3 regions of the Clostridium sp. LXY-7 genome follow, and region 2 is predicted to be linked to each of the others. Evidence: predicted binding sites of a transcription regulator. Region 2 holds the regulator's gene; each other region holds the start of a gene.

Region 1 (10,383 bases), on a different contig from region 2:
ATGCTTTTACAAATTGATGATTATTCTAAAAGTGGAAAAGAGAATGGTAAAGTAATTGGAGGGGTTGCAGCAATTGTTTGGCCTATAGCTACAGCTATATTCTTAGTTTGGGGACTAGTATATAATGGATGGGATATTTGTTGGATTGTATTTCCTGTTACAGGAGTACTTTTTGGAGCCTTTAGTGGAGTATATAGCATAATAAAGGGAGACCATAAAAAATAGCTTTATTATAATGAAATTTGAAGAGCTAGCTAAAACTCTGGAGTTTTAGCTAGCTTTTAAAGCTTAAATAGAAGGAAAATATAATTATTATTTTTATTGACAATGCATAATAGATTTGTTATTGTTTAAAAGTATGAAAATTATGTGAACATAAATAAGGAGGATATTATGCAAGAGACAAAGGTTAAAGTAGTAGTAGCTGATCCGTCGGCACTAGGCTTATTTGGACTAGCAATGGTAACATTAGTAGCATCATCTCAAAAATTAGGATTAACAGAGGGTGTATCTTTAGTATTACCATGGGCAATATTTTTAGGAGCAACAGCTCAATTATTTGCTTGTATAAATGATTTTAAACATGACAATACTTTCGGGGCAACAGCTTTTGGAGCTTATGCATTCTTTTGGTATGCAGTAGGTTTTACTTGGCTAATACAAAACGAAGTATTTGGACAAGCGCTTGCAGCGAAAGCAGACATAAATCAATTAGGTTTCGCGTATTTAGGATATTTGATATTTACAATATTTATGACAATAGGGGCTATGGAAACCCACAAGGTATTATTTACAATATTTGTATTTATAGATTTTTTATTTATAGGATTAACATTAACAACTTTTGGAATAATGGAACATGGAACACATATGCTAGCTGCTTATGCTGAATTAGGAATAGCTATAGTATCATTCTACGGTTCAGCAGCTGCAGTGCTAAATACTCATTTTGGAAGAGTATTTTTACCAGTCGGAAAGCCATTTGGAATATTTAAGAAATAATATTTAGGTGATGAATTTTTCATCACCTTTTTATTTTGAATAACATTGTGGATGAAGGGATATTATTCTATATAGTTAAAATCATAGTTAAAATCTACCTAGTAAATAGTTGATAGGTAGATTTTAGTTTGTTATTAGATAAACTATGATAAAATTAGATATTAATGCGGTATAAAGCAACTTTATAAATTGTTATTTTTATAATTATACGATATAATAAGTTGAATATATTATTAGAAAAGTATATAAAATTTAATTTATAAATTTTAATAGATGAAGATATTAGTTACAGTTACAACAGGTTAATTTGGAGGAATGAATATGGACAAGAAAAATTTTCCAAATTTGGGGAATCAAATTTGGTCTACTGTTCAAGAAGCGCTAAAGTCTAATGATTTTACAAAACTAAAAAAAGAAATTAGCGATACAGCGGAAAATGCATTTGCTGAAGTACGAAAGAACATAAAAGTGAATCAGCCCTATTCAAAAGAAAAAAATGTGAATAGAGATGGTAGAGAAGAATCACGAAGTAATTATCAACCAATAAGGAATGATAATAAACCTCAGGTACCAATTGCTAAAACGCCAGCTGGAAGTATTTCTGGAGTGCTATTTATGGTATTTGGATTTTTGGGAACTGCAGTATTTGGAGTTATACTTTTAGCTTATAGTATTGTTAATGGTATTTTAAGTAAATTTACGCCGGCTATTGGTGCTGGTTTTGTAGTATTGCTTTTAATTTTTGTAGCTAGTTTATTCACTGCTCTAACAGGTGTAAAATTAAGAAAAAGAGTAAAAAGATTTAAACAGTATGTGAGACAAATACGTGGACGTAGCTATTGCTCTATTAAGGAATTGACCTCTCATACTGGAGAATCAATTAAATTTATAGTAAAAGACTTAAGAAAGATGATTCAGCTAGGCATGTTTCCAGAGGCACATATAGATGAACAGCAAACCTATCTTATGTTAAACTATGAAGTTTATCAGCAGTACTTAAAGACTCAAGAGAATTTAGAACTACGTAAGGAAGAAGAAATAAAGAAGAAAAAAGAAGTAGAAGATGTAACAGATCCATCATTAAAAGAATTAAGAAAGATAATTGATGAAGGAAAGAGTTGTATTAGACAGATTAAAGAAGCTAACGATGCGATACCAGGAGAAGAGATTTCAAGAAAATTATATAGATTAGAACAGATTACAGAGAAAATATTTAATTATGTAGAGCAGCATCCAGAACAAGTTCCAGAGATTCATAAACTCATGAATTATTATCTTCCTATTACTTTAAAATTGGTAAATGGTTATAAGGAGCTTGATGCACAGCCGGTTCAGGGAGAGAATATTATTACAGCGAAAAAAGAAATAGAGGATACTTTAGATACCATAAATGCTGCTTTTGAAAATCTATTAGACAATTTATTTAAAGATATAGCCTTTGATATTTCTACGGATATTTCTGTGTTAGAAACCATGCTTACACAGGAAGGCTTAACGGAAAGCGATTTTAAAAAGTAAAATAGGGAGGAATACATAATGAATAATGAAGTAAAAGATGGTGTAAACACAGTGCCAACGTTGACTTTTGAGCCTTTTGGTGAGGAAGCTTCAATTATTGAAGTAAAGGAAGAAAAAGAAGAGGTACCAGCACTTGATGAGAGTCATTTAACAGAAGAAGAAAAAAAAATGGTGAATGAATTTGCGGATAAGATTGAGCTAAGCAATTCTAATTTAATTCTACAATATGGTGTAGGTGCTCAAAAGAAAATTGCAGATTTTTCAGAAAGTGCTTTAAATAATGTAAAAAGCAAAGATTTAGGTGAAGTTGGAGATATGCTTTCAAATGTAGTAACAGAACTTAAAAACTTTGATGTTAGTGATGAAAAAGAGGGCTTCTTTGGATTTTTAAAGAAAAGCACTAGCAAACTTAACATAATGAAGACAAAATATACCAAGGTAGAAAGCAATGTAAATAAAATTTGTAGCGTATTAGAAGGTCATCAAATGCAGCTTTTAAAAGATATAGCTATGCTGGATAAGATGTATGAATTGAATAAGGTATATTTTAAAGAACTTTCCATGTATATTTTAGCCGGGAAAAAGAAACTTGCAAAGTTACAAGCTGAAGAATTACCGGCCTTAGTAAACAAGGCAAGTATTAGTGGCCTTCCTGAAGATGCACAGGCAGCCAATGATTTTTCTTCCCTATGCAATCGCTTTGAAAAGAAAATTCATGATTTGGAATTAACAAGAATGATATCTATTCAGATGGCTCCGCAGATTCGTCTTGTGCAAAATAATGATACTTTAATGTCTGAAAAAATTCAGTCTACTATTGTGAATACTATTCCTCTTTGGAAAAGTCAGATGGTATTGGCATTAGGAGTAGCTCATTCTGCTCAGGCAGCTAAAGCACAGCATGAAGTGACTAATATGACCAATGAACTTCTTCGTAAAAATGCTGCAACCTTAAAGATGTCAACTATAGAGACCGCAAAAGAATCAGAGCGAGGAATTGTTGATATTGAAACACTTCGTATTACAAATGAATCCTTAATTTCCACCCTTGATGAAGTAATGCGCATTCAGATAGAGGGAAGACAAAAACGAAAAGAAGCAGAAGTGGAATTAAACCACATTGAAGGAGAATTAAAAAAGAAGCTTCTTAGCTTAAGAGGATAACAAAGCCCAAAATTTAAATTTAAAGCTATCACAAATTAAATATAAAAGATATAAAGACCATGAACATATTAATGTATTCATGGTCTTTATATCTTTTTCAATATTTCACAAAGTTGAGTTGATTTGAACAGCAATAATATGAAGCTGAATTTAAATAGCTTGTAAAATAAAAACATATTTGTATTATGTAGTTTCATTATTGAAAAATATATATTATAAATATAAATTCTCGAATCTAATAAAAATATAATTCATGGAATAAAAAACGTAACAAAAGATACAGTTTTTATAAGAGGTAGGTGTTAATATAAGAATATGATAGTGATTATCAATTGCAGCGGAATTATTGTTGTTTCGCACTGCATATTTGAAAGGATGGTGTCTTATGAATAAGGATGTAAAATATATAACAATAGATGGAAGAGGGGAACATGAATCTTTCAGAGATTGTATTACTAGAGCAATTAAGGATCTTAACTATGGTGAAGGAATACATGTTATTAAGGATTTTGAGCCATTTCCTATGTATAAAATGATGGAAGATAGAGGATTCCACAAATATGTTGAAAAAGTAAGTGATACAGAATATCATGTTTATTTTTATCCTTATACAGCACTAGAAAAAATAAAAATGGAAGACTACTTGGATCTAGATAATTCTAAAATTAGTAAGATTGTAGATATAAAATTAGATTTTCTAAATAATAAAATTACCTTAGAAGAGGCTAAGAATAAAATACAATCATCTTTTGATAAAATTACTCCTCAAGAATTTGCTATATGTGAACAAAATTTGCAAAATTATGGCATTACTGACGATACCTTAGCAGAACGTATGGAGGAAATTTTAAAAATATTTGATGGAGTCTTGGTATCTAATAAGGTGAAAGTAGCTATAGGGCATCCTATTGATACTTATTTAAAAGAAACTGAAGCTATCAAAAAAATTATAGATAATATGGAAGTATTATTGAAGAAAAGTTTCATTAAAAATCAATGGCTTGAGATATATGACAAACTTAGTGAAATTAATATTCATTTTGCAAGAAAAGAGAATCAGCTATTTGCAGCACTTGAAAGAAAAGGATTTGATAAACCTTCTAAAGTTATGTGGACATTAGATAATAATATAAAAAATATAATACAAAAGGGTAAAAGCTTTTTAAAGGAAGATAAGGATAAGGAATTTATTAAGCTTCAAAGGGAAGTTATTGAGATGGTACAGGATATGATAGTAAAAGAAGAAGATATACTTTTCCCTACAGCAATGGAGCTACTTTCAGATAATGATTTTGCTGAAATGCGAGTAGGAGATGATGAAATAGGATATTGTCTTATAGATCCTCCTATAGGATATTTATCAAAGGAAGATGAAGTGAAGGATTCAAAGAGTGAGGTTGTAAAAGAAATAGCAGAGATATTGAAGAAGCATGGCATATTGAATGACTTTTCAGATAAGGAAGTTTTAGATGTTAGTCAAGGAAAATTAACTTTAGAACAAATTAATCTTATTTTTAAGCATTTACAAATTGATTTATCCTTTGTAGATGAAAATGAGATAGTAAAGTTTTATAGCGATACAAAACACAGAGTTTTCCCAAGAAGTTCAGGTGTTATTGGAAGGAAGGTTCAAAACTGCCATCCAAGAGAAAGTATCCATACTGTTGAAAAAATAATAAATGCTTTTAGAGAAGGAAAACAGGACAAGGCTGAATTTTGGCTTGAGATGAATGATAAATTTATATATATAATATATACTGCTGTAAGAGATGAAAACGGAAATTTCAGAGGAGTTCTAGAAATGATGCAGGATGTAACACATATAAGGGGTTTACAAGGAAATCAGAGATTATTATCATGGGATGATGAAGATAAAAGTGAAGCAAATGTGTTACAACAGGAAGAGAAAATATTAAAAAATTCTTATGGATTTACTAGAGAGACTATACTAGGGGACATTGTTAAGGAGTATCCCTTCATAAAAGAATATCTTATTGGATTATCCCCTAAATTTAATAAGTTAAAAAATCCCATTTTGTTTAAAGCAATGTCTTCAGTGGCTACATTAGAGATGATTAGTCAAAGAGGAGGATTTAATGTAGAAGATATAATGAAAAAAATTGTTGATGAAATAGAAAGAAAGGCTCATTTTTAAATCTACAATAGTTTAATTATAAACAATAATAGATTTATGAATATATAAGTTACAATTAAGTTTGTGCATTATACAAATAGGCATGTTATAAAAATTGAATTAACTAGAACTTCATATTATTACTGCTCAACCGTTTCGAAACCTATTTGTATTATCTAGTTTCATTATTGAAATCTATATATATTAAAATACAGTAAATTATATAAAAAAGTTTGCAGACATATGTTTGCGAGCTTTTTTATTTTTACATCAATAATTAGAATATATTCTGTCTCGGTATTTGATTAATTGTAATAATCTAAAATGGACACTAAAAGATTAAGTAGACAGGTAAGATTAGATGTTTATAATATTAATTAGGAAATAAGATTGAATTTAGAGTTGTTTATCATTCAAGGATTTAAATAAATATATTTTACTAATAATATATAAATCTGTATAAGAGTAATAAACAAATGAAGGAGAATGATACTAATGAATAATAATGTTCAATGGAAAAAAGGAGCTTGTGGTCGTAAGTTCGTAGCTTCATTTAGTGGAGGAAAGGATAGTGTGCTAGCGCTATATAAAGCAATGAAGGAAGGCGAGCCAGTAGGACTTATAGTTATGATGGAGGAGGAAGGACAACGTTCAAGATCCCATGGATTACCTCCTGCTGTATTACGTGCTCAGGCAGAATCAATAGGATTACCTATATATAGTGCAGCAGCAAGTTGGAAAGATTATGAAATAGTTTTTATGGAACTTTTAGAAAGGGCTAAAAATCAGGGAGCAGAGGTATTAGTAACTGGAGATTTAGATATGCCAGTTCATGGCTGTTGGCATGATAAGGTTACTAAAAATGCAGGCTTAAGTCTTGGTATGCCCTTATGGGAGATGGATCATAAAGAAGTTGTACAAGAATTTATAAATTTAGGCTTCATAACTAAAGTGGTAACAGTAAATCTATCCCTAGGAATGAAGGAAGAAGACTTAGGACGAATATTAACCAATGAATATATTAAAGAGCTAGAGGAACGTGGAATTGATCCTTGCGGGGAGGGCGGAGAGTTTCACACTACAGTAATAGATGGACCGATTTTTAAAAACCCTATTCTCGTAATTGAAAGAGAGATTATCAGAAATGGAGAATATGCATTTTTACCACTAGAATTAGATAATTAATTAAGTAAATTTAAAAATGGGTTTAACGAATTATTTGTAATATCTGTTCATGCTTATGTTTTTTTATCTATGACATTGAGCTTATGATTATAGTAAAATGTATGTTATAATGTTTCATAAAATCAGGTGTTTAAGGTGGTAATTAAGGATGAAGCGATTTGATGAAGATATGAATATGTTTAGATATATCATTGGTTCAAAAGAGGTTATGGAAGAGTATGTAGTATATAACATTTCAGAGGAATTTGGAAAGGGTACTATAACAAGCTACGGTGTAATGTCTGGAATTGAAGTTACATATAATGATTTTGAAATATATAAACCATTAAGTGAAAGTTTTAAACTAAGTGTAGATTCTTTGGAAATAAATTATTGCTTAGAAGGATATTTGGAAAGTGAATTTGCAAATAGAAAAATAGTTTATATGGGGGATGGGGATATTTCTATTTTTGGATATAAGACAGGCGTGGTTTTGGCCGATTTTACAACTAAACATTATAAAGGGGTAACGGTAATGATTTATATAGATGAGGCTTCTAAAAACATAGCTACTATGCTTGGAACTTCTGAAGGGGAATTTAAAAACCTCATTAATTCATCTTTTAATTCAGATACCTGCATAGTAAACCATGGAAGTCAAAGTCTAGATCATATATTTAAGGAATTTTTTGTGTTACCAGAAAAATTTAAAAATTATCTTCTTAAAATAAAAGTAGTGGAACTTTTACTTTATATATTAGGGAATTCTGATTATAAAATTAGAGAAAAGAAGTATTTTCCTAGGTCCTTTGTGGATAAAATAAAAGATGCTAGAAGAATTCTTGTAACAAATATAGATTCCCATACTACAATAAAAGAACTTTCTGATATGGTTGGAATTAATTCAACTGATTTACAAAAAGGATTTAAGGAAATCTATCAATGTTCTATATACGCATATGTTAAAAGTTATAGGATGAAAAAGGCCAAAGAATTTCTAGTGAAAGAAGATTTGACCATAGCTAATATAGCAAATTTAGTTGGATACACTAATAATAGTAAATTTTCAAAAGCCTTTAAAGATGAATTTGGAATATCTCCATCAGAATATAGAATTTCTAATAGATAAAAATCCTTCAAAATTATTTTGAAGGATTTTTATCTATTAGAAATATTAAATAATTTACATATAGCTTTTTAAGCTACTAAATTGAAGGTATCTAAAGAAGAGGGTAACTAATACTTTAGTGAGATATATTGACATAATATTTTTAATATGGTATATAAAGATTATAGGTTAGCACTCAATGAGTGAGAGTGCTAACAATGTAAAAACTTAATTGTAACTTATATATTATGAGTTTTTTATTCTGAAGGGAGAGATTTAAAGTGGAAACAAAACAATTTAAAGCAGAGTCTAAAAGACTTTTAGACCTCATGATTAACTCAATTTATACTCATAGAGAAATTTTTCTAAGAGAACTTATCTCTAATGCTAGTGATGCTATTGATAAAATTTATTATAAAACATTGGTAGATGATTCTCTAGTATTTGAGAAAGATGATTACTATGTTAAAGTCACCATTGATAAAGAAAATAGGACATTAAAAATTTCTGACTCTGGTATTGGAATGACTCAACAAGAGCTTGATGATAATCTTGGAGTTATAGCAAAGAGTGGTTCATTACAATTTAAAAAGGAAAATGAAATTGAAGATGGTCATGATATAATAGGACAATTTGGAGTAGGATTTTATTCTTCATTCTTAGTAGCTGATGAAGTTACGGTTATAAGTAAAGCCTTTGGTAATGAGGAAGCTTATAGATGGGAATCTAAAGGTATAGAAGGATACACTATAGAGCCTTGTGAAAAAGATTCTGTTGGTACAGACATTATACTTAAGATAAAAGAAAATACAGAGGATGAAAATTTTGATGAATATTTAGAAGAATATAAAATAAAGTCAATAATTAAGAAATACTCTGATTTCATTAGATACCCAATAAAAATGGATGTAACTAGTAGCAAACTTAAAGAGGGTAGCGATAGTGAATATGAAGATTATACAGAGGAACAAGTAGTAAATAGTATGGTTCCTATCTGGAGAAAAAATAAAAATGAGCTTACAAAAGAAGATTATGATAATTTTTATGCGGAAAAGCACTATGGCTTTGATAAGCCGATAAAACACATTCATATAAGTGTAGATGGAGCAGTAAGTTATAACTCAATTTTATACATTCCGGAGAAAACACCTTATGATTTCTATACTAAAGAGTATGAAAAAGGTTTAGAGTTATACTCAAGCGGTGTTTTAATAATGAATAAATGTCCAGATTTATTACCAGATTATTTTGGTTTTGTAAAAGGAATAGTAGATTCAGAGGATCTATCTCTTAATATATCTAGAGAGATATTACAGCATGATAGACAATTAAAATTAATTGCTAAAAATATAAAAAATAAGATAAAAAATGAATTAGAAAATATATTAAAGAATGAAAGAGAAAAGTATGAAGAATTTTACAAATCCTTCGGAAGACAGTTAAAATATGGTATATACAGTGAGTTTGGAAGTAATAAGGATGTATTACAAGATTTATTAATGTTCTATTCTTCAAAAGAGAAGAAGATGGTAACTTTAGCTGAATATATTTCTAGAATGCCAGAAGGACAAAAATACATTTATTATGCTGCAGGTGAATCCAATGAAAGAATTGAGAAGATGCCACAAACAGACCTTGTATTAGATAAAGGATATGAAATACTTTACTTTACAGATGAGGTAGACGAGTTTGCTATAAGAATGATGATGAACTATAAGGATGTGGAATTTAAATCTGTATCCAGTGGCGACTTAGGTATAGATGCAGAAGAAAATGTGGCATCTGAGGAAGAAAGTAAGGAAAATAGTGGATTATTTGAGGGCATGAAAGAGATATTATCAGATAAGGTTAAAGCTGTTAAAGCTTCAAAGAGATTAAAGAATCATCCAGTATGCTTATCAAATGAAGGAGAACTTTCAATTGAAATGGAGAAGGTTCTAAACGCTATGCCTAATAATGAGAACATAAAAGCAGATAAGATTCTAGAAATAAATATAAATCATCATGTATTTAAAGTTTTAAAAGAAGCTTATGAAGGTGATAAAGATAAATTTAAATTATATACAGATTTATTATATAATCAAGCATTGCTTATAGAAGGATTAACTATAGCTGATCCTGTAGAATTTACAAATAATATTTGCAAGATAATGATGTAGTTAGAATAAAAAAAGTCACTTGGTAACTAGTAATTATTTACCAAGTGACTTTTTTTTATTGATATTGATATATATTATCAAATGAAAAAGAATTTCAAAAAGGTATATTTACAATGTAATGGAGTAGATAAGAT
Region 2 (10,383 bases):
TGCTATATACATGAGTAAAGATAATTCCAAAATAGTAATTGATATTGGAAATACTAATATAATATTTAATATACAAATTTTTAGGGACTTTGCTAAAGGGGCTGGAAAAATAGTAAATACAATTAAGGAAGAAGTTTATAATGTACTTGAATAAGTGGATTTTTACGTATACATTGAGTTAGTATTGACAAAAATCCTTATTATTATGGTATAATTTACTGTGATTTATTATAAGGTAAGATACTAATTTTAAAACATAATTATATAAATACATTTACGGGGGTAAATTTAATGCAAAGTAATAGACAACAATACATAAGAAATTTTTCTATAGTAGCGCATATAGACCATGGAAAATCCACTTTAGCAGATAGATTACTTGAAGCTACAGGAACTTTAACAGAGAGAGAAATGGAAGCTCAAATATTAGATAATATGGATCTAGAGAGGGAAAGAGGAATAACTATTAAGGCTCAGGCAGCTAGACTTGTTTATAAGACAGAGAACGGAGAAGAATATATTTTAAATCTAATAGACACTCCTGGTCATGTAGATTTTAACTATGAAGTGTCAAGAAGCTTAGCGGCTTGTGAGGGAGCGGTGCTAGTAGTAGATGCTACTCAAGGTATACAGGCTCAGACTCTAGCTAATTGCTATTTAGCTCTAGATCATAATTTAGAAATAGCACCAGTTATAAATAAAATAGACTTAGCTAGTGCAAGACCAGAAGATGCAAAAAAAGAGATTGAAGATATTATAGGTATACCAGCAGATGATGCACCTTTAATATCAGCAAAAACTGGACTTAATATAAAAGATGTACTTGATAGTATAGTAAAGAAAGTTCCAGCACCAACAGGGGATGAAGAGGCTCCACTGAAGGCCTTAATATTCGATTCATATTATGATAGTTATAAAGGAGTAGTGACGTACATAAGAGTTTTTGATGGTTCAGTAAAACCAGGAACAAAAATAAAGCTTATGGCCACTAATAAAACCTATGAAGTTACTGAAGTAGGAGTATTTACTCCAAGTCCACTGCCAATTGAAGAACTTAAAGCAGGAGATGTTGGATATTTAAGTGCATCTATTAAAAACGTAAAAGATGCTAGAGCTGGAGACACTATAACAGAGGCCAATAGACCAGCTAAAGAAGCTATGGAAGGATATAGGCCAGCAATTCCTATGGTGTTTAGTGGAATATATCCTGTAGATGGTGCTAAATATGAGAATTTAAAAGAAGCACTAGAGAAACTTCAATTAAATGATGCAGCATTATCTTTTGAACCTGAAACATCTATAGCCTTAGGATTTGGATTTAGATGTGGATTCCTTGGACTTTTACACATGGAAATAATTCAAGAGAGAATTGAAAGAGAGTTCAATTTGGATATTATAACCACTGCTCCTTCAGTTATATATAAAATTATGAAAACCGATGGAGAGCTAATAGAGATAACAAATCCAACGAATCTACCTGAACCTACTGAAATTGAATATATGGAAGAGCCAGAGGTGAAGGCGTCTATAATAGCTCCATCAGATTATGTAGGAGCAGTAATGGAGTTGTGTCAAGAGAAAAGAGGCATATTTATAGATATGCAATATATAGAAGAAACTAGAGTCGTAATAAATTATGATATTCCTCTCAATGAAATAGTCTATGATTTTTTTGATGCTTTAAAATCAAGAACTAAGGGGTATGCGTCTTTTGATTATGAGTTTAAAGGCTATAAGCAAACAAAGCTAGTTAAGCTTGATATATTACTTAATGGAGATATAGTAGATGCACTATCTATGATAGTTCCAGCTGATAGAGCATATCACAGAGGAAGAGTAATGGCTGAGAAGCTTAAGGAGATAATTCCAAGACAAATGTTTGAAGTTCCTATACAAGCTGCAATTGGATCTAAAGTAATAGCTAGGGAAACAGTTAAAGCTATGAGAAAAGACGTACTTGCAAAGTGTTATGGTGGAGATATTACAAGAAAGAAAAAACTTTTAGAGAAGCAAAAAGAAGGAAAAAAGAGAATGAGACAGGTGGGAAGTGTAGAAGTACCACAAGAGGCATTTATGGCAGTATTGAAAGTAGATTAAGATATATACTTTGTGATATAAAAATAAGGACTATGAATGGTCCTTATTTTTATATTATAGGAGGTTTGAAAATGAAGGAGATAGGACTTTATATTCATATACCCTTTTGTAAGCAAAAGTGTAGGTATTGTGACTTCCCATCCTATAGTGGTAAAGAGAGCTTAGAAGAGAGATATGTGCTGGCTTTAAATAAGGAAATCAAAGAAAAAACTAAAGATCATATAGTAAAAAGTATATTTATTGGTGGAGGTACTCCAAGTTATTTAGGACTAAAGGATTTGAAAATCTTGCTAAAAACAATTTCAGAATTGAAATTTAAAGAACAATGTGAATTTACTATGGAGTGTAATCCTGGAACTTTAGATATAGAAAAGTTGACATTAATGAAAGAAATGGGAGTCAATAGATTAAGTATAGGATTGCAGTCCTGTGATGATGGACTTTTAAACATTTTGGGGAGAATTCATAATTTCCATACATTTAAGGAGAATTATAATCTTGCTAAAAAAGTCGGATTTAATAACATAAATGTAGATTTAATGTTTGGTCTTCCAAATCAAGATATCCATCAATGGAAGAATACTCTAGATACAATAATAGATTTAGAGCCAGAGCATGTATCTTGTTATGGTTTAATAATTGAAGAAGGAACAGCTTTTTATAAGTTAAATGAGAAAAATGAATTAATGCTTCCAGAAGAAGGTGTGGAAAGACAGATGTATTACTATGCCGTAAACGCTTTAGAGAAAAATGGATATGAACAATATGAAATATCGAATTTTTCAAAGAAAAGTTATGAATGTAAACATAATTTAATATATTGGAATTTGGGTGATTATATAGGGTGTGGATCGGCATCTCATTCTTATCATGAAGGCTTTAGGTATAGAAACGAAGAAAATATAGAAGAATATATATTAAAAATAGAAAAGAACAACAGTGCTATAGTTGAAAAAATAAAAAATGAAATTAAGGATGATATAGAGGAATTTATGTTTCTAGGACTAAGAAAGATAGAAGGAATAAGCATTGAAGAATTTTACAAGAAATTTAATTGTTCAGTATATCATTTCTATGGAAAAATTATAGAGAAATATAAAAAGCTACAATTCATAGAAGAGAAGAATAAGAGATTATATTTAACTTCAAAGGGAATTGAATTGAGCAATATAATTATGGCAGATTTTTTATTATAAATACTATTGACATTTCATCTTTGACGTGATATGTTTTTAGTATAGTCGTTAGCACTCGAAGGTGGTGAGTGCTAATAATGAGGTGATGATATGGATATGGATGAAAGAAAAATAAGAATACTTCAGGCTATAATAAATGACTATATAAATTATGGAGAGCCAGTGGGTTCTAGAACCATAGCAAAAAAGTATGATCTAGGAATTAGTTCAGCTACTATAAGAAATGAAATGGCTGACTTGGAAGAGATGGGTTTTTTAGAACAACTTCATTCATCTTCTGGTAGAAAGCCTTCAGATAAAGGATATAGGCTTTATGTAGATAAACTAATGACTCCGACAAAGATTACTCAAGATGAGTATGAAGCCATAAAAAATTACTTAATGGATATAGCCTTTTATGAAGTAGATAAAATTCTTAATGTAGCAACTAATATTCTTTCAGATTTGACCATGCTAACTTCACTGGTAAAAGCACCTTCGGTGAAGAAGTTTTCTGTAAAGTTAATTAAACTTATACCCTTAGACCATAATACTATATTGTCTACTGTGATGGTAGATAATGGAGATATTAGGAATAATGTTATAAGAGTAAATAACAATATAGACGACTCTACATTTTTAAAAGTAAATAATATACTAAATAAATATCTAATAGGAGTAACTGTTGAACAGATAACTTTAGAATTTTTATTGAATTTAAAAAATGGACTAAGAGGATATGAAGAAATATTCGATGCTATAATTCCAGTATTATATGAAACTTTAATAAGTAGTGAAGGAAATGAAATTTATACAAAAGGATATACGAATATTTTAAATTATCAAGAATATAATGACATTCAGAAGGCAAGAGAATTTTTTGGATTAATAAATGATAAAGAAAATCTAAAAAGTTTATTAGATGATAATCTTAATGAAGGAATATTCTCTGTAAAAATAGGAGAAGAAAACTTTATGGAAGGTGCTAAAGAATGTAGTGTTATAACTGCTAGTTATAGTTATAATGGAAATATATTAGGGACTATAGGGGTAATTGGACCTACTAGAATCCCTTATAGCAGAGTTATATCAATACTAGACACAATTGTTAAAGAAATAAATTTTAATATTTCAAAAATATATAAATAAGGTTATTTCTTATTTAGTTGGAATGGAGGAAAGTACATTGCAGAATAATCCAGAGGAAAAACAACAAAATTTAGAGGTTAACCAAGAGGAATCTGTAGAAAAAGAAAATACAAATAAGTGTAATTGTGAAGGGTCAGCATGTTGTAATGAAAAGGTGGAAACTGAAAATAATGAAGAAAGTAAAGCCTCTTCGGAGAAAGCAGAGGAAGAAAATGATATGCTAAAGTTTAAAAATTTAAAAGAAGAAAATGTAAAATTAAAAGAAGAACTAGATTCTACAAAGGATAAGCTTTTAAGAACAATAGCTGAGTATGACAATTACAGAAAAAGGACACAAAAAGAAAAGGAAAATATATATGCAGATTCTTGTGAAGACATATTAAAGGAATTATTACCAGTGTTAGACAACTTGGAACGTGCAATTTCTGTAGAAGGAAGTGCAGAAGACCTAAAAAAAGGAATAGAAATCACTATAAAGCAATTTAATTCATCTCTAGAAAAACTTGGAGTTGAAGAAATACAAGCAGAGGGTGATTTTGATCCTAATTTTCACAATGCAGTAATGCATGTTGAAGACGAAAAAATTGGTGCTAATCAAGTTTGTGAAGTATTCCAGAAGGGATATAAAAAAGGAAATAAAATATTAAGATATAGCATGGTAAAAGTTGCAAATTAATTTTAGGAGGAAATCATTATGGGAAAAATAATTGGAATCGACTTAGGAACAACTAACTCATGTGTTGCAGTAATGGAGGGAGGAGATGCTGTAATTATACCTAATTCAGAAGGTGCGAGAACTACTCCCTCAGTAGTATCTTTTTTACCTAATAGTGAAAGGTTAGCAGGACAGGTTGCTAAAAGACAAGCAATAACTAATCCTGAAAAAACTATAATGTCTATTAAGAGACATATGGGAACTAATCATAAAGTAAATATAGATGGAAAAGAATATACACCTCAAGAAATTTCAGCTATGGTTCTTCAAAAAATCAAAGCAGATGCAGAGGCTTATCTTGGAGAGAGCGTAACTGAAGCGGTTATTACAGTACCAGCATATTTTAACGATAGCCAAAGACAAGCAACTAAAGATGCTGGAAGAATAGCTGGCCTTGATGTTAAAAGAATAATAAATGAGCCAACAGCAGCATCACTTGCTTATGGTCTTGATAAAATGGATACAAATCAAAAGATATTTGTTTATGACTTAGGTGGAGGTACTTTCGACGTATCTATATTAGAGCTTGGAGACGGAGTATTTGAAGTTAAAGCTACAAATGGAGATACTCGTCTTGGTGGAGATGACTTTGACCAAAAAGTTATGGATTATATTGCTGATACATTTAAAGCAGAGAATGGTATTGATTTAAGAAATGATAAGATGGCTCTTCAAAGATTAAAAGAAGCTGCTGAAAAAGCTAAAATAGAGTTATCTTCATCAATGCAAACAAATATCAATCTTCCATTTATAACTGCAGATGCTACAGGTCCAAAACACATAGATATGAATTTAACAAGAGCTAAATTTAATGAGTTAACTCATGATTTAGTACAAAGAACTATAGAGCCTATGAGAAAGGCATTACAAGATGCTGGACTTACAATAAATGAAATAGATAAAATTGTATTAGTTGGAGGATCTACAAGAACTCCAGCGGTTCAAGAGGCAGTTAAAAACTTTACTGGAAAAGAGCCTTCAAAAGGAGTAAATCCAGATGAATGTGTTGCAGCAGGAGCAGCTATTCAAGGTGGAGTATTAACAGGAGAGGTTAAGGATGTATTATTATTAGATGTTACACCATTAACGCTTGGAATTGAAACTATGGGTGGAATAGCTACACCATTAATCGAAAGAAATACTACAATTCCTACTAAGAAGAGCCAGGTGTTCTCAACAGCAGCAGATGGTCAGACATCAGTTGAAATTCACGTTGTTCAAGGTGAAAGACAAATGGCTGCAGATAACAAGACTCTTGGAAGATTCACACTTTCAGGAATTGCACCAGCTCCAAGAGGAATTCCTCAAATAGAAGTTACTTTTGATATCGATGCTAATGGTATAGTTAAAGTTTCTGCTAAGGATAAGGGAACAGGGAAAGAAGCTAATATTACAATTACAGCTTCAACTAATTTAAATGAAGATGAAATCCAAAATGCCGTTAATGAAGCAGAGAGATTTGCAGAAGAAGATAAAAAGAGAAAAGAAGAAATTGAAACAAAGAATAATGCAGACCAAATTATATATCAAACAGAAAAAACTTTAGGTGAATTAGGTGATAAGGTTTCTTCTGAAGATAAAGCTAAAGTTGAGCAAAGAATACAAGTTTTAAAATCTGTTAAAGATGGAGAAGATATAGAAGCTATTAAAAAAGCTATAGAAGAATTAACTCAAGAGTTCTATGCAATATCTTCTAAAATATATCAGCAAGAAGGAGCACAACCAGGAGCAGAGGGTTTTGATCCAAACAACATGGGTGGAGGAGCTAACCAAGGTCCAAAAGATGATAATGTAGTAGATGCGGATTTTAAAGTAGATTAATTAGATAATATAAATTAAGGGACGGGTGAAAGCTCATCCCTTAATTTAAGCATTCATGTAATGTGTATCAATTCTTAAGATAAATACATAAACTATTTATGGTTGAATTTATACCTAATATGTTTTAATATATAAAACAGAGTAAAATAGGTGGTGAAAATTAAGATGGCAAATAAGGACTATTATGAAATACTTGGTATAGATAAAGATGCCAGTGAAGAAGATATAAAGAGAGCGTTTAAAAAAGCAGCATTAAAATATCATCCTGATAGAAATCCAGATAATAAAGAAGCAGAAGAAAAGTTTAAAGAATTAAATGAGGCTTATCAAGTATTGTCAGATTCAGAAAAAAGACAAAGATATGACCAATTTGGTACTGCAGACTTTAATGGTCAAGGATTTGATGGTTTTGATTTTGGAGGTTTTGGAGGTTTTGGAGACATTTTTAGTGATATTTTTGGTGGAGGATTCTCTTCTGGAAGAAGCAAAAATGCCCCAAGAAAAGGTGCTGATTTAGAGCATATGCTAAACTTAACCTTTGAAGAAGCTGTATTTGGGTGTACAAAGGAAATCTCAGTTACAAGAAAAGAAAAGTGTGAAACTTGTGGAGGAACTGGAGCTAAGGCAGGAACTTCTCCTAAAACTTGCTCTAAATGTAATGGAAAAGGTCAAATTCAAATTCAAAGAAGGACACCAATAGGAGTTATTTCAACCACAGCAACTTGTGATTCTTGTGGAGGAACTGGTAAAACTATTGAAAATCCTTGTTCAAGTTGTAGAGGAACAGGAAAAGAGAGAAAAACAAGAAATGTTACAATTAATATACCAGCTGGAGTTGACAGCGGAAATGTAATGCCTCTTAGGGGTCAAGGAGAAACAGGAGAAAATGGTGGACCAGCAGGGGATTTATATATAAATATTAGAGTAGCTTCACATAGAGATTTTAAACGTCAAGGATTTGATATCCATATGGAGACTCATGTTTCTTTTGCTAAAGCAGCATTAGGAACTGATATTAAGGTCCCAACTGTAGATGGAGATGTGACTTATAAAATACCAGCAGGAACTCAACCAGGAACTGTATTTAGATTAAAAGGAAAAGGTGTTCCAAGGGTTAATTCAGCTGGAAGAGGAGATCACTATGTGAAAGTTATAGTGGATGTTCCTAAAGCTCTTAACGATAAACAAGTAGAGGCTTTAGAGATGTTTATGGAGGCTAGTGGAGAAAATGTAGACGGTATAGCTGAAAAAAGAAAACATAAAAAAGGATTTTTCAGTAAATAGATTTACTATTAAAAAACTTCGTTTAAAGACGAAGTTTTTTAATTATATGTACTTAGGCATCTTGAAAAAAATCATTAGTTATTTTTCTTCAGATGCCTTATTGATTTAATTTATGATAAAACTTATAATTATATAATTGACAATTGAAGATCTTTGTAAAAATCCAGTTGAGAGAATTGGTTATAAACTATAATAGTAAGATTTAAGTTGGATTTATATGACTTGGAGGAGATAAAATGGATAAAAATTGGATAGAGGTTACTGTAATAACTAGTAGTGAAGCTACGGAAGCAGTATCAGGCTTTTTTTATAATTGCGATGTCAAGGGAGTATCTATAGAGGATTCTGAGGATGTAGAGTTTAAAAAGAAAAATCCAGGCTACTGGGATTATTTTGATGAAGCCGTATTGAATATAAAAGAAGGAGCAGTAGTAAAAGGATACTTCAAAGAGGATGAAAGCTTTAGTGAAACATTAAAATATATAGAAGAAAGCGTAGAAAAACTACCGGAATTTGGGTTCTCAAAAGGGGAAGGTATAGTAACATCAAATAAGGTGAATGAAGAGCAATGGGAAAATAATTGGAAAAAATATTATAAGCCAACAAAGATAGGTGAGAAGATAGTAATAAAGCCTATTTGGGAAAATTACGAAAAAACTAATGATGAATTAGTAATAGAGTTGGATCCAGGTATGGCATTTGGGACTGGAACCCATGAAACTACTAGAATGTGTATAAAAGCTTTAGAGAAATATACTAAAAAAGAATATACAGTATTTGACATAGGTACAGGTTCAGGTATACTTTCTATAGCAGCTGCTAAGCTTGGTGCCAAGAAAGTAGTAGGAGTAGATTTAGATCCAGTAGCGGTAGAGTCGGCTAAAAGTAACGTAGAATTTAATCACTTAGATAATATAGATATAGTTAATGGTGATTTAATGGAAGTAGTTGAAGGAAGAGCACAAATAGTTATAGCTAATATAATGGCGGATATAATTATGTTTTTAGCTGAAGGAGTTAAAAAGTTTATAGAAGAAGATGGATATTTTATTTCATCTGGAATAATTAAAGATAAAAGAGACGCTGTAATAGAAAAATTACAGAATTTAGATTTTAAAATAGATGAAATTTTTGAAGATGGAGAATGGGTTTGTATAGTTGCTAAGAAATAGGCAAATTTAACTTTGATATTTGATAGGAGTTATGATTTATGCATAAATTTTTTGTTGATAAAAGTAATATTTGTGGGAATATTTGTATTATTAATGGTGATGATGTAAAGCATATATATAAGGTGCTGAGACTACAAAATGGAGATAATGTTAACATAAATGATTGTAAAGGAACAGAGTACTTAGGAGAGATTCAAGAGGTAAATAAAAAAGAAGTAAAGGTAGTTTTAATAAAAGAGGTAGAATTAAATAATGAGAGTCCAATTATGGTCCATTTATATCAGGGGATGCCTAAAGCTGCTAAAATGGACCTAATAGCTCAGAAATGCACAGAACTTGGAGTTAATAGTATTACACCAATTATTACTGAGAGGGTTGTAGTAAAAGGAAATGAAACTTCTGAATTTAAAAAGGTAGATAGATGGAACAGGATAGCATTAGAGGCTTGTAAACAGAGTAAAAGGAGTTCCATTCCTGAAATAAATACGCCTATAGAGTTTAAGGAATTATTGGTAGATTTAAGAGAATATGATTTGATTGTTGTTCCTTATGAGAATAAATCCAATCAAGGAATGAAATATTTAAGAAGTAAATTAGTAGATAATAAAATAAAAAGTGTAGCTATAATTATAGGACCAGAGGGTGGCTTTGAAGAAAGTGAAATAAGTACTTTAGAGGAATTAGGGGCATATATTATAACCTTAGGACCAAGAATACTTAGAACAGAAACAGCAGGTTTTGTGACACTGAGTCTTGTAATGTATGAGCTTGGAGATTTAGGAGGAAATAAATAATGAAAGTTGCACTAGCAACATTAGGATGTAGAGTTAATGTATATGAGTCAGAGGCTATGACTGAGAAATTTATTAAAGAAGGATATGAAGTAGTAGGATTTGAAGAGTATGCTGATGTATATGTAATTAATACTTGTACTGTAACCAATATGGGGGATAAAAAATCACGTCAAATG
Region 3 (10,383 bases), on a different contig from region 2:
GTGATATATTACTGGTTCCATATACTGTAGCCGAAGAACTGAAAACTAAATTCTTACAAGAATATTTGTTCATTACTCTGCAAAGTGTAATAGTCCCTACCATATTATTGTTATAGTATTTAAGTGGTAATAAAATTGATTCCTCTACTGATTTCAATCCAGCAAAATGAATAACAGCTTCAATTTCATTTTCTTCAAAAACTGATTCCAAATCTTTTTCATTCAAAACATCAGTGTCATAAAATTTAACATTTTTACCTGTAATTTTTTCTATACAACTAGCTGTTTCATATTTTGAATTAGAAAGATTATCCACTATTATAACCTGATTACCTTCATTAAGAATTTCTATACATGTATGACTTCCAATATATCCCATACCACCGGTTACTAAAATAGCCATAACTCTTCACCCCATGCTTTTGATATTTATTAATATTATAAAATATACATATTCCATATCTTTAATCCTGAAAAAATAGTTATTATCACTGATATAAATATAAATGGTCCTAAGGGTATATAATCTTTTCTATTTTTTAGTTTAAACACTATTAATATCATGCTTATAATGGCTCCTATTATGAAAGTTAAAAAAAGCATTATTAATGTATACTTCCATCCCAGAAAAATTCCACAAAGTGCACATATCTCTATGTCCCCTTCACCCATTCCTCCAACTGTATAAACTATTAATGCAATGAGGCCTCCTCCTATAAATCCTCCAAGTAAATAATTTATAAAGGAACTCTTTAATAAGATTGCCTCTGCTACTATAAAAATTACTCCTAGTATAATACCTAAATACGTTGTATTTGAATATACGTAATTAGTTTCAAAATCTATAATGCTAATAACAATTAAAAAACAAATTAAAACTATATATTTAAAAGCTAAAAATGAAAATCCATAGGTTAAATATATCAAAAGGAATAAAACTCCAGTAACTAATTCAATTAATGGATATATATAAGATATCGCTACTTTACAATTTCTACATTTTCCTTTTAACAATACATAGCTTAATATAGGTATTAAGTCATACACTTTTATCTGTGTTCCACAATTTCTGCAATGGGATTGCATAGATACTATAGATTCCTCCTTAGGAATCCTGTAAATACATACATTCAAAAAGCTTCCTATTACAATTCCAAATATGAAAACTATAATCTCCATACTTACTCTCCTTAATTTTATTTTAACTATAGTATTTAAATTTATATTTTGAATTTCATTATTGTATTTTATTTATGATTTTGCATAAAAAAATAGCCGAAATACACCTACTCCATTTAAATTCATAATCAATTACTTTATAACTAATTATAAATTTATATACATCAGCCTGTGTATTATATATTATTACATATTCTGTATATTATGTAAATTATTTTAATTTAGTTTTCTAATCTTATATCAAATATAGGTAACGACACATTTAAATTCTTCCTTTATATAGATTTCAATAATGTAGAAACTTAATTACAACTTATCTATATTGTTTCAATTTTATTTCTATTATGATAAAAGACATTGTGCTATCTCGTTAACACAATGTCTTTTCAATATATAATCATAAAAAAAGAGTACCCATCTATGAGTACTCTTTTCTTGTATTTAATTCTAGTACATTCCATCCATTCCCATTCCTGGAGCTCCACCCATTGGTGCTGGATTCTTTTCAGGAATATCTACAACTGCAGCCTCTGTTGTTAAGAATGTTGCTGCTACTGATGCTGCATTTTGTAATGCGCTTCTAGTAACCTTAGTTGGATCAACTATACCAGATTTGATCATATCAACAAATTCTCCTCTTAAAGCATCATATCCAACTTCTACACCTGAAGTTCTAACTCTTTCTACTATTACTGAAGCTTCATCTCCAGCATTTGTAGCTATTTGTCTTAATGGCTCTTCTAATGCTTTTTTAACGATGTTTATACCAACTTGAACTTCTGATATATCAGATGTCAATTCAGAAACCGCTTCTATAGCATTAATATATACTGTACCACCACCAGCTACTATTCCTTCCTCAACTGCTGCTTTTGTAGCTGCAAGAGCATCTTCTATTCTAAGTTTTCTTTCTTTTAATTCTGTTTCTGTAGCAGCTCCAACTTTGATTACAGCTACTCCCCCTGCAAGCTTCGCAAGTCTTTCATTTAATTTTTCTCTGTCAAATTCAGAAGTTGTATCTTCTATTTGCTTTTTAATTTGGTTAACTCTACTGTCTATATCAGCTTTATTTCCTCTACCATTAACTACTATAGTTGTTTCTTTAGAAATTTTTACACTTTCAGCTCTTCCAAGCATTTCTACTGTAGTATCTTTTAAATCGTGGCCTAATTCTTCAGAAATAACTGTTCCACCTGTAAGTATTGCTATATCTTGAAGCATTTCTTTTCTTCTGTCACCAAAGCCTGGAGCCTTAACAGCTACACATGTAAATGTACCTCTTAATTTATTAACTACTAATGTAGCTATTGCTTCTCCCTCTACATCTTCAGCAATTATTAACAATTTCTTACCAAACTGAACTATTTGCTCAAGAACTGGTAATATTTCTTGTATATTGCTTATTTTCTTATCTGTTATTAATATATATGGATCATCTAAATTAGCTTCCATCTTATCTGTATCTGTTACCATGTATGCACTTAAGTATCCTCTGTCAAATTGCATTCCTTCAACTACATCAAGTTCTGTTCCCATAGTTTTAGATTCTTCAACAGTAATAACACCTTCATTACCTACTTTTTCCATAGCTGTAGCAATTAATGCTCCTATTTCCTCATCTGATGCTGAAACAGCTGCAACTCTTGCTATATCTTCTTTTCCGTCTACTTGCTTAGAATGTTTTTTAATCTCTTCAACAGCTTTATCAACTGCTAATTTGATACCGTTTCTTATTAACATAGGATTTGAGCCTGCGGTAACATTTTTTAATCCTTCTCTTATTATTGCTTGAGCTAAAACTGTTGCAGTAGTTGTTCCATCTCCAGCTACATCATTAGTTTTATTAGCTACCTCTTTAACTAGTTGAGCTCCCATATTTTCATATGCATCCTCAAGTTCTATTTCTCTAGCTATAGTAACACCATCATTAGTTATAAGTGGTGATCCAAACTTTTTATCTAATACTACATTTCTTCCCTTTGGCCCTAATGTAACTTTAACTGTATCTGCAAGAGTGTCTACCCCTCTTTGCATTGATCTTCTTGCTTCTTCACCAAATAAAATACTCTTTGCCATAATAACCCTCCTACTATTAATCTAAATTTATTATTCAATAACCGCTAATATATCTTCTTGTTTTAAAATTATATACTCTTGATCCTCAAATTTAATTTCATTTCCAGAATATTTAGAGAATAATACTTTGTCTCCTACTTTTACTTCCATTTTTATTTCTTTTCCGTGAGAAACTGTTCCTGGTCCTACTGCAACAACCTCAGCTTCTTGTGGCTTTTCTTTAGCTGCTCCCGTTAAGACAATTCCGCTCTTTGTAGTTTCTATTGCCTCTAGTCTTTTAATAACAACTCTGTCACCAAGTGGTCTAATATTCATAAAAAAACCTCCTATACCTCAATGTAATATATTTTATTATTAACTCTAATCCGTTCTATTAGCACTCATCTTCATCGAGTGCTAATTATACTATTATAATAAAGAAATATGCTAGTATTATCAAATGTATGAATGTTGATAAAACCTTAAAATTACGCTGTAATCTATGAATACATATGATTACCTCTTATTCTCTCATGATTTCTTCTTTTTTTTCTTAATTACTCTATGAAAGAAGTCTATAATTTTATTTCCTTTAAAAATTCCTATAATAAAGAGTAAAGATGCAATTATTGCAATAGTTATAACTGATGCGTAGTTTTGATTATGTACTCCATGACCAAAAAATGCTGATACAATTATCCATGGAACTCTACCAAGAGATGAATATATTATAAAATCCTTTATTGTTACTTTCGAAATTCCTGCTACATATACTAATATATCTTTAGGTATACCAGGAATAAAGTATATAATAAATATTACAAGATTATTACTTCCAGTATCTAATATTTTCTTGATTCTAGTAAGATTCTTTCTCTCTATCAAATTATTTATGTACTTTTTACCCAAAGTTCTAGCTATATAATAACCTAGCACACTTCCAGTTATTATTCCTATTGATGATAGTATAGAACCAAGAACTGGTCCAAATACATATCCTCCTACAATCTGCACTACTTCTCCTGGAATAAAAAATACAATAACTTGAAGTACTTGAATCAATACAAAGGCTATCATACTATAATGCCCAAAGGATAATATAAGATCCTTTAAAGCGTATGGATCTTTAAAAACAGTAAACCTATTTGAAAAATAATAGTACGCCATACCTATCAATACTATTACAGCCGTCCAGATAAATCCTTGCCATATGTATTTTTTAATACTTCTATTTTTGTTCATTACTTAATATTCCCCCTTTATCCAGATTTTGTACAATGTGTTTACTCGCCTATTTTTATATTATTTTCCCTTGCATAATAAAATAGATATTGTTGTGCGAATCCAGACAATTCTCCAAATTTCTCTCTTCCAAAAGTCCTTATTTTAGGAAGTGATACATCTGGCGCCAAATAAAAAAATTGCATAGCTCTTTTAACCCAAACATCTACAGGAAATGCAGAGTATTTCTCCATAGAAAACAACATTATACAATCAGCTACTTTGGGACCAACCCCACTAAAACTCTGTAATCCATCATGACATTCATCATCATTACCTGACATTATATCTTTCAGATTATATTTTTTATTTTTTAAATCTTCTATAGCTTTCATTATATATTTGCTTCTAAACCCTACCCCTAAGGTATCTATCTCTTCTATAGTTGCATCCTTTAATTGATCTACACTAGGGAATGCATAATAAGCTTTCCCTTTATACTCAAGCTTACTTCCATAAGTTTTACTAATATTTTCTATAGCTCTTTTTATCATGGGAATTCTATTATTTGCAGAAGTTATAAAGGAGATTAACATTTCAAAAGGATCTTGTTTCAATATTCTAATACCCTTACCAAATTCCACAGCCTTCTTTAATAGTTCATCTTTACTTAATTCATCCTTTATACTTTCATAATCTCTACTTAAATCAAAATATTCACACCATATATTATTAAAGTCATCTAAATTAGTGTTATATATGATAACATCAGTGCCTCTTTTTTCAATTTCTATAACTTTACCAAAAGCCACACCTATATAATTGTCGTTTTCTTGTCTATTCCATCTAAAGCATTGTCCACAATCAAATATATGTGGTAACTCAAAATTCCTTACATTCTTTAATATAATACTACTTTCCCCTTGTATTACTTCTGTAAAATCCATTATCTATCACAGCCTTTCAAATCAATTTTATAGAAATAGTGCTAAGAATATTCTCAGCACTATCCCTATAAATTATTCTTTTCACATATTTTATGTATTTAATTCTCTCTTGATAATTTTATCTAATATAATAGCACCCTTTTCTATAATTTTAAAACATCTTGTTTCTTCATCTCTATATCTTTCTTTTAATTTTAAACAATTATCTGTATTACATTCATTAATAAAGCTTTCTATAAATTCAGCTGTCAGTGACTTAACTCTATCACTTTCATGAGCTCTATCTACAGTAAATAATAATCCAAATACTGATATAGCTCCCGTTATTACACCACAAGTGCTCCCAACTGCCATTCCACCACCAAATGCAGCCATAACTTTAAAAGTTTCCTTTGTAAGATTTAGGTTATATTCTTCGTTAGCAGCATATAGCATTGTTTCTGAACAGTTTAAATCATATTCCTCACTATAAAACTTTTTAACCTTATCTAATAGCATTATACCCCTCCCCATTATTATTAACATAATCCTTATCTTTATTTATACTATAAAAAAAACATCTTTAAAAGCTTTTTATTTACTTTCAAAGATGTTTTTATACATCTAGAGATCTTGAATTTTAAAATTCAAATTTAGTTTTAAAATCTAGCATAATATTATAATATATTTTATATCTTATACTCTAAATTATAGACTAGAAAGTTTTTCATCTATTGCTTTTGCAGCTTTCTTACCGGCTTCCATAGCGAGTATAACTGTTGCCGCTCCTGTAACAGCATCTCCACCTGCATACACATTCTCTTTTGATGTTAATCCGGTATCTTCCTCTGCTACAATACATTTATATTTATTTATATCTAATCCTTCAGTAGTAGATGGAATCAATGGGTTCGGTGAAGTTCCTAAAGACATTATTACTGTGTCACACTCTAATATGAACTCAGAACCCTTAACTACTTGAGGTCTTCTTCTTCCTGATTCATCAGGCTCTCCAAGCTCCATTCTAACACACTTCATACCTTTAACCCATGCATTCTCATCTCCAAGTATTTCTACCGGATTAACAAGCAAGTCCATTATTATGCCTTCTTCTTTTGCATGATGAACTTCTTCAACTCTAGCTGGAAGTTCAGCTTCACTTCTTCTATATACTATATGTGTTTCTGAACCTAATCTTAATGCAGTTCTAGCAGCATCCATAGCAACGTTTCCGCCTCCAACAACAGCTACTACTTTTCCTGATTTTATAGGTGTAGCATATTCATTTTTGAAGGCTTTCATCAAGTTGTTTCTTGTTAAGAATTCATTAGCTGAAAATACTCCATTTAAATTCTCTCCCGGAATTCCCATAAATTTAGGAAGACCTGCTCCTGAACCTATAAATACTGCTTCATATTTTTCATCATTTAACAACTCATCTATAGTAACAGTTTTACCTACAACCACATTTGTCTCTATTTTAACTCCTAATTTTCTTAGGTTATTTATTTCATGTTTAACTACAGTTTCTTTTGGTAATCTAAATTCTGGAATTCCATAAACTAAAACCCCACCTGGTTCATGTAGTGCTTCAAATATAGTTACATCATAACCCATCTTAGCTAAATCACCAGCGCAAGTAACCCCTGCTGGACCTGAACCTATTACCGCAACTCTCTTATTTTTCTTTTCTATTGCCATAGTTAAGTCTAAATTATTTTCTCTAGACCAATCTGCAACAAATCTCTCAAGTTTTCCTATAGCTACTGCTTCTCCTTTAATCCCTAATACACATTTGCTTTCACATTGTAATTCTTGTGGGCAAACTCTTCCACATACTGCTGGAAGTGCTGTGTATTTATCTAATGCTCTTGCAGCTTCTGCAAAGTCACCATTTTTTACATGTTGTATAAATTCAGGTATATCTATAGCTACAGGACATTTAGATACGCATGGCTTATTTTTACAGTTTAGACATCTTGAAGCTTCTTGTATTGCTTCTTCATTAGTATATCCCAAACAAACTTCTTGAAAGTTTGTAGCTCTTACTTTTGCATCTTGTTCACTTATGGGAGTTCTCTTCATTCTATCCATTACTGATTTCCTCCTCTTTTACAGTTTGTATCAATGGTGTCTTTTGTGCATTCCTCGTTCTTATACATTGTTAATCTCTTTAATGCTTCATCAAAATTCACTTTATGGCCATCAAATTCTGGTCCATCAACACAAGCAAATTTAGTTTCATCTCCAACTGTAATTCTACAAGCTCCACACATTCCTGTTCCATCTACCATTATTGGATTCATACTTACTATAGTTTTAATGCCTAGCTCTTCTGTTAACTTACATACAAACTTCATCATTATCATTGGCCCTATTGCGATTACTAAATCATATTTCTTGCCTTCATTCTGCACTAATTCTTTTAGCTGATTTGTAACCATTCCTTTAAATCCATATGATCCGTCATCTGTTGTTACATAAACATTATCTGCTACAGATTTCATTTCTTCTTCTAAAATAACCATTTCTTTGTTTTTATATCCCATAATTACATCAGCTTTAATTCCATTATTATGTAGCCATTTTACTTGAGGATATACAGGAGCAGCTCCTACACCACCTGAAATAAATATGATTTTTTCATTTTTCAAACTTTCTAAATCTTCATGTAATAATTCTGAAGGCATACCTAGCGGTCCAACAAAATCGTAGAAGCTATCTCCTTCTTCATAATTTTGCATTTCTTTTGTAGTACATCCAATAGTTTGAACAACTATCGTAACAGTTCCATTTTCTGGATTTGTATCACATACTGTTAAAGGCACTCTTTCACCCTTCTCATCCATTCTTATTATTATAAATTGGCCCGGTTTAGCTGATTTTGCTACTCTTGGAGCTTCAATTCTCATTAAAAAAATTGAAGGAGCTAACATTTTCTTCTCAATAATCTTATACATATTACTTTCCTCCATATTAAATAATTGGTTATTTAATTTATATAATTATTACTAGTGTAAGCTTTTTAAAAGCTTTAGGTATATGAAATAAAATAACAAGTCAAAAATATGCCTTATTAAAAACATAAAAAATGGACAGTCAAAAAGCATCAAATAATACTATTTTCACCTGTCCTTTTATCTGAAAGATTCCCCAAATAATTTTAGGTTGCTTCTTCGATGCTCATATTGAGTCTCTCCAGGAGCGTGTCCAATTATTATTCAAAACCTGAAAGCTTTTGAATAATCCATAGTACTATTATTCATTTCTTCTTCGGTTACCTCTAATAAAAAGGTATCTCTAATAATTTTCATTCACATAATATTTACTTTTATCACTTATATTCTATAATTTTAAATAAATTTAGTCAACCTCTTTAAAAATCATTGTCAAAATATTTCAAATTCTTTTTATATTATTCTATTCTTTTTTTATTTCTTTAATTGAATTCTAACCTTTATCACTTCATGTTATTAGTTGTTCCAATATGTAAGTAAATAAACTGCAAACATTAAGCCTACAGTCTATTTTTTAGTATTAGAAATCTACTTTTACTCCATTATATATACAATTAAATAATTTTTTCATTTCTTCTACTGAAATTTCTCTAGGATTAGACCCGGTACAAGCATCTGCTATGGCATTTTCTGATATATATTGTAGATTTTTGTTAAAATTTTCTTCTGAAACTCCATAATCTTTTAATGTAGTCGGTATGTCCATAGTTACACATAATTTTTTAATAGCCTCAGTAAGAGCATCTACTAATTCTTCATCACTATTTCCGTTTAAGCCCATATTTTTAGCTATTTGGGCATATCTATCCATGCACACTTTTTTATTAAAATCTATAACATATGGTAAGTATATAGCATTAGCACATCCATGTGGAATATCAAATATTGCTCCCGTTTTATGTGCCATGGAATGAGTAATCCCTAATAGCGCATTAGAAAACGCCATTCCTGCCAAACATTGTGCTATATGCATACTATCTCTAGCTACTTCATCTTCATTATATGAATTAATCATATTATCATTTACCATTTCTATGGCCTTCATTGCTAATGGGTCTGAGAATGGTGACCTTAATGCTGCTACATAAGCTTCTATTGCATGAGTTAGTGCATCCATTCCAGTATGTGCTGTTAATGTCTTAGGCATCTTCATTGCAATTTCAGAATCTAATATAGCTATGTCTGGAGTGATATTAAAGTCAGCTAATGGATACTTAATTTTCTTCTTATAATCCGTAATTACTGAAAAAGCAGTAACCTCTGTTGCTGTTCCACTAGTAGATGGTATGGCAATAAATCTTGCTTTATTTCTTAGAGTAGGAATTGTAAACGGATTTTTTATATCATCAAAAGTTAGCTGAGGATACTCGTAAAATACCCACATAGCCTTTGCTGCATCTATAGGAGAGCCTCCTCCAATTGAAACTATCCAATCTGGCTGAAAACTTCTCATAGCCTCAGCGCCCCTCATAACAGTTTCTATGGACGGGTCTGGTTCTACACCTTCAAAAAGTTCAACTTGAATTTTAGCTTCTTCTAGATATTTCTTAACTTTATCTAAAAAACCAAATTTCTGCATTGAACTTCCACCTGTAACAATTATAGCCTTTTTACCTGTTAAGGTTTTTAATACTTCTAAAGAATTTTTCCCATAATAAATATCCCTTGGTAATGTAAATCTGTTCATAATTATTCCCTCCCATGAAATTTATTATAATTGAATTAGTTAAAAATATAACTAATTTACAACTTAATTATATTACTTTCACAGTAAATTTCAATATGATTTATGCAATAATTAATATAATTCACAATTATTTTATTATTTCGACTATTTATGATAGTAAATAATTTATGTTACATTGTCAATTATTAATCAAGCTATAACCGAGCTTTAAAATATTATTAAAATTAAATTACACCATTACCACTATATACTTTTAATAGGACTAATATGCAGCCCTAATTAATCCAATTTTATATTT

What was found. The regulator HrcA, encoded in region 2, represses chaperone genes, less so after heat shock. The targets are predictions, from matches to a motif close to TGTTAGCACTCNNNNNNNNNGAGTGCTAACA.
Region 1: a site for HrcA is predicted at 8,278-8,308, ahead of htpG (molecular chaperone HtpG). Genes of this name have one in related genera too.
Region 3: a site for HrcA is predicted at 3,627-3,657, ahead of groES (co-chaperone GroES). Genes of this name have one in related genera too.

What each region holds. Positions count from the first base shown of each region.
Region 1 covers NZ_JBLLJL010000002.1:1,036,821-1,047,203, reverse strand. The annotation lists gene ACI48Q_RS12040 (permease prefix domain 1-containing protein) at 1-225, shown strand, start outside; gene ACI48Q_RS12035 (acetate uptake transporter) at 394-1,002, shown strand; gene ACI48Q_RS12030 (5-bromo-4-chloroindolyl phosphate hydrolysis family protein) at 1,324-2,520, shown strand; gene ACI48Q_RS12025 (toxic anion resistance protein) at 2,539-3,684, shown strand; gene ACI48Q_RS12020 (PAS domain-containing protein) at 4,070-5,839, shown strand; gene ACI48Q_RS12015 (Dph6-related ATP pyrophosphatase) at 6,314-7,003, shown strand; gene ACI48Q_RS12010 (helix-turn-helix domain-containing protein) at 7,152-8,111, shown strand; gene htpG (molecular chaperone HtpG) at 8,372-10,249, shown strand.
Region 2 covers NZ_JBLLJL010000001.1:1,228,908-1,239,290, forward strand. The annotation lists gene ACI48Q_RS05845 (hypothetical protein) at 1-154, shown strand, start outside; gene lepA (translation elongation factor 4) at 292-2,097, shown strand; gene hemW (radical SAM family heme chaperone HemW) at 2,169-3,293, shown strand; gene hrcA (heat-inducible transcriptional repressor HrcA) at 3,384-4,421, shown strand; gene grpE (nucleotide exchange factor GrpE) at 4,444-5,097, shown strand; gene dnaK (molecular chaperone DnaK) at 5,116-6,957, shown strand; gene dnaJ (molecular chaperone DnaJ) at 7,123-8,241, shown strand; gene prmA (50S ribosomal protein L11 methyltransferase) at 8,478-9,413, shown strand; gene ACI48Q_RS05885 (16S rRNA (uracil(1498)-N(3))-methyltransferase) at 9,452-10,207, shown strand; gene mtaB (tRNA (N(6)-L-threonylcarbamoyladenosine(37)-C(2))-methylthiotransferase MtaB) at 10,207-10,383, shown strand, end outside.
Region 3 covers NZ_JBLLJL010000004.1:288,790-299,172, reverse strand. The annotation lists gene galE (UDP-glucose 4-epimerase GalE) at 1-403, opposite strand, end outside; gene ACI48Q_RS14610 (prepilin peptidase) at 439-1,179, opposite strand; gene groL (chaperonin GroEL) at 1,627-3,255, opposite strand; gene groES (co-chaperone GroES) at 3,286-3,570, opposite strand; gene ACI48Q_RS14595 (TVP38/TMEM64 family protein) at 3,766-4,476, opposite strand; gene ACI48Q_RS14590 (DNA-3-methyladenine glycosylase family protein) at 4,518-5,402, opposite strand; gene ACI48Q_RS14585 (C-GCAxxG-C-C family (seleno)protein) at 5,493-5,900, opposite strand; gene gltA (NADPH-dependent glutamate synthase) at 6,090-7,475, opposite strand; gene ACI48Q_RS14575 (sulfide/dihydroorotate dehydrogenase-like FAD/NAD-binding protein) at 7,475-8,341, opposite strand; glycine riboswitch at 8,501-8,593, opposite strand; gene ACI48Q_RS14570 (iron-containing alcohol dehydrogenase) at 8,919-10,085, opposite strand.